One region of the Paenibacillus sp. B-A-8 genome, then DNA from elsewhere that is predicted to be linked to it. Evidence: riboswitches for the same ligand, from Rfam matches in the RefSeq annotation. Region 1 holds a riboswitch; the other holds the start of a gene.

Region 1 (4,907 bases):
GTTGATTTGAAGGATCTGAAGCCAGGCGATACGATCAAAAGAGACTTCAAACTAAAAAATGACGGTACACTTGATATCGGTTCGATCCTCCTCAAAACAGCTACCTCTATTAATGATGTAGGTGGTAACAACGGCGCTAACGATTTGGCAAAATTCATCAAAGTTAAATTCCTGGTGAATAAAGATAAAAGCGGCATCTTACCTGGTAGTGAAGAGAAAGTAGTTTGGGAAACTACCCTGGCCGATTTGAAGACTCAGACACCGGATCTCGTAAAAAACACTGGACTTGATGCAATCTGGGGTACTAGCGAAGCATCTGGAATTAAGGCCGGCACAAATGATAGCTTCACCGTTCAATTCGAATTTGTTGATAACGGCCAAGAGCAAAACTACTTCCAAAAAGATTCATTAACTCTGACTTGGGATTTCGTAGGTAAGCAAACTGCTGGATCCGCTAAATAATCTAATAAGTCTTCCATTCGAAGAGCAGCAGATTCTTATTCCGGAAAGCGGATAAGTAGATGCTGCTTTTTTCTTTACAATAATCTTTGTCGAATTTATTGATATTTGCTATACTAATAACAAAAATTACGGAGGGGCGTCAGCATAGTGCCACAAAATATGGGCCAACGTATCCAGCATCTCCGCCTAGAAAAGGGATTGTCCCTATCTGAGCTTGCGGACAGAGCGGATGTTGCTAAGTCGTATCTTAGCAATGTGGAGAGAAACATCCAATCCAATCCTTCAATCCAATTTATCGAAAAGATCGCCGACGCGCTTCAGGTATCCATCCACGCTTTGCTCTATGGAGAACCTAATGATGCTGAGGAATCACCTTTAGATTCGGAATGGTTCCGATTGGTGCAGGAAGCTATGGCCTCAGGCATAAGCAAACGCGAATTCAAGGAGTTTCTGGACTACCAGAAATGGCGCCTGGATCAGAAGGATTAATCCTTCCATCTGATCTGATAAGATCCTCTTCTACTCATACTATCAAGCATAAGCGCCTTCGTTCTCCTATATGGACTGCGAAGGCGTTTTATATTCTACTAGAATATAAGGACAGTGTGTCATCTGAAACTTATAGCTTCTTATATAAAGAAAAAAAGCACAGCGAGTTATCGCTGTGCTCATTTGATATGTAATGCTCTGAATGTATTACTGCACGGCTTGCACAGTCTTCTCATGAAAGAAGCGACGAATTTCATCTGCCTTTATGCCAGCCTTCTTAGCTGCTAATAATAAATGGACCCACTCTACGTCTAGATCAATGACCTGCTGTTCTCTGTTGCTTCCCTGGTTGGACTTGTCCAAAAAATCTCCTCCTAAGATTTTACGTCCCCAGGCAATCCGGCTGTCATAGTATTTCTACCTTAGACCCGCGACTTTGTGCCCCTGCCTTTCGGCAAGTTTACCTTTTACTGGACCCTTTACGTGAAAGGATCTACTTTGAAATATATGAAAAACGCTAACTGCAATAACATTATACTATACTAAAGTGAAAAAGTGTGTCGATTTCTGATTAGTTTTTCCATTAAAAAACAAAAAATAGAAGTTCTTTTATAGAATTTCCTGTCCTATTATCGCGATACTCGTCTTATTCATAAAATTATATAAGCCAATATAATAATGTCCCATTCCCTATTTAGTTAAAATTAAGGATAATAGAATCATTTTAGTAGGCCTTTAGAATGGGTAATAAAAAAGAACAACTCTTTATTTAGTAGAATAAGCTAACCCATACCATTTTGCGAACGTATTAGACGAAAGAATGAATTGATTACATGTGTGGAAAGTAGCACAATAAGATGAGGAATGAAACCGCAATCATCACAGCTCCTACAAGCATTGACACAAAATGTCACGTATGGAGTTCATCCGTTGAGGAGGATGTATTCATGGCAGCCAAAGAGCCCTATAACGAATCCATTTGGAGTAAGTATTATGGACCCAATTTAGGCTACATTCAAGAAAGATACGAGCAATTTGTGAAAGACCCAACCACCGTAGAGAATAATTATCGCGAACTTTTTACAAATTCGGGTCCCCCACCATTAACACCGGATAGCGAACCGGCTCCACAGCCTCGCATTTCGGGAGACACCGAATGGCTTAGAAAAGCAGTAAGAGCTTCCAAGTTAATCGCTAATATTCGTATATATGGCCATATGGCCGCTGAAATTGATCCGCTTGAGCGGGACCACAATCCCATGGCTAAATATCTCGAACTTGAAACCTATGGGCTGACCCGTGAGGATCTGATCGCATTACCTGCCACACTCATTTGGGAGAATGCACCAAATGACGTGCATACCGGATGGGATGCTGTTCAGCGTATGCGTCAGGCATATACCAAAACTATCGCCTATGAATTCGGGCATGTGCATGAGGAAAAAGAATTGCAATGGCTGAATAGACAGGCAGAATCCACTAGCTCACCAGCACCTTTAAATAATTCAGAACGCAAAGAACTACTGAACCGCCTAATTCAAGTAGAGCAATTCGAAACCTTCCTCCACAAGACCTTTGTGGGTCAGAAACGTTTCAGCTTGGAAGGCAACGACGCTCTTGTGCCGATGCTCGATGAAATCGTACGCGCTGCTGCGCATGACGGTGCAGAGCATATTCTGATGGGTATGGCGCACCGCGGCCGTCTCAACGTTCTCGCACATATTTTAGGCAAACCTTATGATATTATATTTTCAGAGTTTCATCATTCTCCAAACAAGGAGCTCTTCCCTTCCGAAGGCTCTACAGGAATTAACTATGGCTGGACGGGTGATGTGAAATACCATCTCGGTGCAGACCGCGCTGTCCGTGAAGGAGAAACCGTACGCACAAGAATAACACTAGCGAACAATCCAAGTCACTTGGAATTCGTCAATCCTGTCGTGGAAGGTTTCACTCGTGCCGCTCAAGAGGATCGGAGCACTGCCGGGCTGCCTAAGATTGATACCAGTAAAGCTATAGCAGTGCTAATGCATGGCGATGCTGCTTTTCCGGGTGAAGGGATTGTTGCAGAAACACTTAATATCGGCAAACTTCAAGGTTATCAGAATGGTGGAACGATCCATATCATTGTTAATAACCGGATCGGCTTTACGACCGAAAGTGAAGACTCCCGTTCTACGCATTATGCCAGTGATATCGCCAAAGGGTATGAAATCCCGATTGTCCATGTCAACGCTGATGATCCGGAAGCCTGTGTAGCAGCTGTCCGTTTAGCTAGCGCATATCGCCACCAATTTAAAAAGGATTTCGTGATTGATCTCATCGGCTACCGCCGTCATGGTCATAACGAAATGGATGATCCTGATACTACACAGCCTATTGTTTACAGTAAGGTGCGTAAACATCCAACCGTCTACAAGGTTTATGCTGAGCGACTACAGCGTGAAAAGATTCTTACAGCTGACGATGTTAAAGAGATGAATGCTGCTGCAGAAAGCGTTTTGCAACGTGCGTATGATAGTATGAAGGAAGGCAATCACAAGAAAAAAGAACCAAAAGCCTTCATTCCTTTAGAAGCGGAACACGCTGCGCCAGGCTCAACAGCATTATCTATCTCCAGTCTGCAGGAGATCAATCGTGAACTGCTGACTGTGCCAGAAGGATTCCAAGTCTATCCGAAGCTGGAACGAATTCTGCAACGCCGTAAGGATGCACTGAATGAAGGTGAGAAGGTCGACTGGGCACTTGCTGAGTCTCTCGCCTTCGCTACCATTCTAAAAGATGGTACGCCAATTCGCCTGAGCGGCCAGGATGCTCAGCGCGGAACCTTCGCTCATCGACATCTAGTGCTGCACGACAGTAAGACTGGGGAATTGTTCTCTCCGCTTCATCAGCTGAGTAATTCCCGCGCTTCCTTTGGGGTATACAACAGTCCGCTGTCAGAAGCATCGGTATTAGGCTTTGAATATGGTTATAACGTGTTCGCACCGGAAACCTTCGTGATCTGGGAAGCACAATATGGCGATTTCGCTAATGCAGGTCAAGTTATATTTGACCAATTCATTGCCGCTGGACGCGCCAAATGGACGCAGCGCAGCAATCTTGTCATCATGCTGCCTCATGGTTACGAAGGACAGGGACCTGAGCATTCCAGCGGTAGATTGGAACGCTTCCTGCAATTATCCGCAGAAGAAAACTGGACCGTTGCCAACTTGACGAGCGCCTCCCAGTATTTCCATCTCTTGCGGCGCCAAGCGGCGTTATGCGGACAGGAAGATGCAAGACCGCTAGTCATCATGACACCGAAGAGTCTCATTCGTAATACACGGAGCGCTTCTGCCGGAACTGAGCTCGCCTCAGGACAATTCCAGCCTGTGTTATCAGAGCCTCTGCTAGGCAAAAAACCAGGTGAGGTTAAGCGTCTTGTAGTCTGCAGCGGTAAAGTAGCTATCGACATCCAAACAGAACTCGAAGCTGCCTCAGACAAAGATTGGTCTTGGCTACATGTACTTCGCCTAGAGCAACTCTATCCGTTCCCAGAACGTGAACTGAATGCTCACCTAAGCTCGTTCCCAGCTCTTCAGGAAATTGTCTGGGTGCAAGAAGAGCCGAAAAATATGGGTGGCTGGAGCTACACCGAACCTCGGTTACGCTCCATTGCACCGCAAAACACCAGCGTGAGATATATCGGACGTCCTGAACGTTCCAGTCCAGCCAGTGGTTATGCAGATGTTCATAGCTTTGAACAGCGTAGAATTGTTTCAGAGGCCCTAAAATCAAATTCACAAGTACAAACGGCTGTACCGTCCTCCTAAGAGGACGGTATCACAATAGCGTAAACCATTATGTTTGGGGAGGTAACGGCCTGTGTCAGAAATCTTAGTACCCGATCTGGGAGAATCTATATCCGAAGGAACCATCTACAAATGGCTGGTTAAAGAAGGCGACACGGTAGG
Region 2 (4,907 bases), 560 kb from region 1:
AAATTCAGCCGCAAAAGGTCTGTTAATATTGGCTTTTGTGAACTTGAATTTCAATCTTTTAAACTTCGTAGGCTCGAATTTAAACTCCAGAAAGTCGTTCGTACTAGTCGCGGTTCCGCTAGATACGAGCTGAAAGGTCTCTCCCTTACTCGTCTCTGATGCATAGATTTCAAAAGCTTCTGGGAACCCTTTGCGATTATCTCTAGCCAGGAAAGCCACTCTGTCTAATACTTTGGCCTGTGCTAATTCAAACACGACTTCATTCGTGAAGCTGTCGTCATTATTTTTGTTCGTTTCCCAATGTGTATTCGGCAGATCATCGAGCATGTATTCCGGTTTCGTACCTGGGTAGCTTCCACCATTCACCGTTACTTTTGATACGTTTGAGTTTGGCATTCTGTAAGCTTCGCTATAGGCATTTTCATATGCTGTGCCATACCCCTTTAACTTCGAAACCTTAGCTGCCGTTTCCTCTACTTGATGGTTTTCCAGAAGCACCTTTGCATTCTCTATATCTGCTTGAAACTGCGTGTACAGTGGATGTAACTGCACTTCTTGTTCTAAAGCCGTTAATTTCTCCACCGTATTAAATGCTGCGCTAACTTGACTCAAGGTATCATCTGTAAATAAATTTTTCATTTTAGCGGATACGGTATCTTCTTTGTAAAAAGAAAACTCTGCTGCACTCGCCCAATCCTGATTAGCTTTTTTGTAGACAAATTTAAGTCTCTTGAAAGCTGTAGGTGCAAACTCAATCTCCACAACATCTCCTGCTCCGCCTTTATATTCTCCAGAGGATATTAGTGTAAAATCGCCTGCATCCGTAGTTGAGCCATAAATATCAAATTCCTGAGCAAACCCCTTACCCTTTGCACCGGATTGTCTTGCAGCATATACGATTCTATTTAATTCCGTGGACTCATTAAAAACAAAGACAACCTCGTTCGTAAACGTTGAGCTATTCGGTTTGCCCGTTTCCCAATGCGTACTCATATCGCCATCAATAGCCTTAGCTATTGGTGAACCTGAGTAGTTGCCACCATTATTCGTGATGGATTTAATATTTGCAGGATTCATTTTAAAAACATCGTTATAAGCGCTAAGGATAGCCTTTCCATACAGATCAAACGGAATAACTGACGCACTGCTTAATAGCTCAGCTTTGCTTTGTACTACGCTGTTCACTACACTTACCTTGCTTACATCACTTGCTAAAGCATAACCTGCCTCGCTCGAAAAACTGGCTATCATGGCTGCCGATGTAGCGATTGCAATCATTTTTTTCATCTTTTCTACCCCCAGATGTAATATGAATCTCTTCAGTACCCAAAAATGGGCACAAAAAAAACTACCCCAAAAGAGTAGCTTGATTGCGTATAAAGTCCATAAAAATTAAGACTTAATTTTTATTAAACTTTAACAAGCATAAACGCCCCGACGCCCTTCTAAGGACGATACGCGTTTAAGCGAGAAATATAAGACATTAAGTATAGGTGTATAACTTATACTCACTTATATTTTAACAAAAAGCGTAATACACTCTTTGGCAGCTGGCTGACAATAGTTATAATAACCTTAGTCCCTATAGCTTTGCGTCCCTACATTTCCATAGGTTTGCCTATGAAGTTTCGAATACATTACAAAGAGTAACATAACGCTACATCTGATCGCATGATTAATTGGTATGAAATCCGAATAGGTAATTGCAATTAGTTTTTCTGTTCTGATAGATATTTTTTATTAACTATCCCAGACTATGAATGATACTTTAGAACTGCTTAGCGGCTTAATCTCCTAGCCCAAACAAACGCCGGAACCAATTCCACACATCACCCGTGATCGGAATTAACCCGAAACCATGCTCTCCAACAGCGATTACACCATATGCCCATTGTCCAATAGCTATCGCACCTCCAGCGATTCGCCCTATGGCTATCGCCCCAAACGCCGTATCGCCTATGGCTATCGCTCCCAATGCTTTTTCGGCTATCGCGATCGCTCCCACAGCCACTCCTGCAATCGCAATTGCTCCCGCGGCAAAGCCAAGCCAACTAAGTGCTATCGCTCCGAGCGCTAACCACATCCCCAGTGATATAGCACCTACGGATAGTACACCGACGCTTATTGCACCTATGGATATCAAGCCTATAGCTACATCTCCAATAGCAATTAAACCAACAGCCGTCTTCACTTGTGGCTTGCTTCCGTAACCATACCCCTGACCTGAGTATCGACCCAAATTGCTGCGAATACTTACCACCGGAAATGATGGAGACGGCCATTGATAATCAATTTCCCGTCCACCTAACCCTCTAGAATCCGCCCAGCGCGTGATGTACTTATGCCATTTCATATCCATCCCGTCCCCCTTCTCAATTACCTTAATTATACAACCCCGGGGTTTACCTGTACTCAGACTCTGACCTGAAATCCATCTCATCCTCTAGACGGAGATATGCTCCTTAGGATCACTGTTTGGGAATAGGATCAGGCTTTCCAAATAAATATCCCTGAAACAACTGATAACCACTCTGCTTGAGCCATTCAAAGTCCTCTCTAAACTCCACACCTTCTGCTAAAGGAACGGATTGGATTTCTAAAGCTTTTTCTAAAAATTGTTTAGCTATTTTCTGTTTGTTCAGATCGCTGGACACACCCTGAACATATTTCATATCCAGCTTCATGTAATGGGGTTTAAGCTCCAATAACATCTCGATCGTGCTGAAGCCCTCGCCAACATCATCTAGAGCGTATTCAAATCCCCGATCCTTGTAATATGTCAAAATAGCTTTCAAATGAGCGAGATCATCCACTTTCTCCGTCTCAACAACTTCAAAGACAAAAAGAGAGGGATCGACGCCTAATTGATTGGCCAGTTCAACAGTTGATCTTAAGCAGAACTCTGGCGCGTAGATCGACGTTGGGATAAAATTAATAAAGGTTTTTTTATTTAAGGGTGCAGCATATTTTACAGCAGTCATTCTACATAACCGGTCTAAAGCATATAAACGCCCACGATTCCGTGCCGCCGCAAAAATCTCATTAGGATAGATAAGGGACCCATCATCTTTTTTAAATCTGGATAGGAGCTCGTATGCAAAAATCTCTTCCCGTACGTTCACAATCGGTTGGAAGTGACAAGTAACTAAACCCTTAGTTATAACCTCATCAATCCACTCCATATTAAGTACAGTGGGTAATTCGGATAGAGGTCTCCATGTTTGGTCATCTATACGGAATTCAAACTGCTCCGACTCCATATGGTCATTACAGAAATCTAGAAAATCCCGCACCCCAGCCTCCTTAATCGTAATCACATTTTCTTCCACCTTATGTATCGTATTACTTCTACTCAAATGATGAATAACCTCAGGTAAAATCCTTAGATTAAGCTCACCATGAGCCTTGATTTCAAAATTCAACTCACTTACTACACAATGATTACATGCCACATTCATAACCCCCTTTAATAATCAATTCTCTGAAAAAGATCCCGGAACTGCTCTTCTCAATCGAAATCCGTATACTCTAGTAAATACGTCGGGTCTAACACGGTGATCTGCTGATGTTGAATATCAATAATCTTTTGCTCCTGCAGATCTTTAAGCACAAGAGTAGCCGTCTCCCTTAATGTTCCGATCATATCCGCGAACTGCTGATGGGTCAATCGAAGATCAATCCTCTGTTTGCCTTGCTCCTCTACTCCGAATCTTTGGTATAGTCTTCTTAGTGTAAATATCGCACGCGCTCTCGCATCATGAAATTTCATTTCATGTAATAACCGATTCGATAAAAATAAACGGTCCATTTGCAACAGCATCAATTGCTCCTTAATCAACGGGTAGCTGGCAAGCATCTGCTCAAATGGCTCACGTTTAATCTCAAATAATACTGTATCGTTCATAGCTACGGCAGATAGCACCCTTACATTGGAGGGATGGATCACTTCCAGATCACCAAAGAAATCGCCTTTTCCAAAAAGATCTACGGTATGCTCTTTCCCCTTCGTAGTGGCGTACACCCTAATAATTCCCGAATAGATAATGTAGGCATGATCCCCTGGATCTGATTCTGCAAACACCGGGGTACCTTTGGAACAGGCCTTATATGTGAACAGTCTTGAGACCGCCTCAATCTCCTTCGAGGTTAACCCCTGAAAGAAGCGAGTCCCCGTCCAAAAAGAAGCTTCCATTTTGATGTTCCTTTCTTCAACACTCCATAATTTTGTATGCCAACATACAGATAATAAATCATCATCCTGTTATATTCTATCGTAACACTGCACCATGAACATGATGCCAAACAAATAACAAGGGAGACTCTTTTATGAGATATAATTTTGACGGAAAAGGACTTACCGAAACGCCAGAGATCATTTTTGAGAGTAATCCTCTACTAGAACTCAGCATGTACAACAACCACATTAAAGAGATTCCCGATCAGCTCTTCCTTCATGATGAATTAGAAGTACTAAATTATGCGGGTAATCAAATTGAACGGTTACCCGATAACATCAGTCGTTTAGTTCACTTGCGAATGCTGGATTTAGGCCATAATCGACTAAAAGTACTGCCGGATAGCATTGGCGGACTGCAAGGGTTGGATTCTTTTCTATATCTAAGCAATAATCAGTTCGAACAGCTGCCGGAGCAGCTTTGTAATCTCCAGAAGCTCAAGTATCTGAACGTAACAGATAATCACCTCAAGCAATTGCCTGTCCGTATAGGCGAAATGAGCAGTCTAATTGAATTGCGGCTATATTACAATCAGCTAGAATGTCTACCTGATTCGATCACACAAATAAAAGGGTTAAGAGAGCTCCATCTGTATGGCAATCAACTGACCGTTTTACCCGAGCATTTGGGTGCTATAGAAGAACTTCGGATTCTTGATTTAAGTGATAATCG

Evidence for each region. A riboswitch is a leader RNA that binds a small molecule or an ion and turns the genes downstream of it on or off. The one in region 1 is predicted to bind cyclic di-GMP.
Region 2: linked by a shared signal. The riboswitch ahead of ACN6MV_RS30450 (NPCBM/NEW2 domain-containing protein) and the one ahead of ACN6MV_RS01875 (anti-repressor SinI family protein) in region 1 are both predicted to bind cyclic di-GMP.

Annotation. Positions count from the first base shown of each region.
Region 1 is NZ_CP183882.1:412,802-417,708, reverse strand. Features, by position in the region: gene ACN6MV_RS01885 (TasA family protein) at 1-462, shown strand, start outside; gene ACN6MV_RS01880 (helix-turn-helix domain-containing protein) at 622-951, shown strand; gene ACN6MV_RS01875 (anti-repressor SinI family protein) at 1,159-1,314, opposite strand; cyclic di-GMP riboswitch class I at 1,342-1,426, opposite strand; gene ACN6MV_RS01870 (2-oxoglutarate dehydrogenase E1 component) at 1,899-4,766, shown strand; gene odhB (2-oxoglutarate dehydrogenase complex dihydrolipoyllysine-residue succinyltransferase) at 4,819-4,907, shown strand, end outside.
Region 2 is NZ_CP183882.1:6,755,155-6,760,061, forward strand. Features, by position in the region: gene ACN6MV_RS30450 (NPCBM/NEW2 domain-containing protein) at 1-1,287, opposite strand, end outside; cyclic di-GMP riboswitch class I at 1,543-1,629, opposite strand; gene ACN6MV_RS30455 (hypothetical protein) at 1,787-2,359, opposite strand; gene ACN6MV_RS30460 (EAL domain-containing protein) at 2,469-3,458, opposite strand; gene ACN6MV_RS30465 (Crp/Fnr family transcriptional regulator) at 3,509-4,192, opposite strand; gene ACN6MV_RS30470 (leucine-rich repeat domain-containing protein) at 4,327-4,907, shown strand, end outside.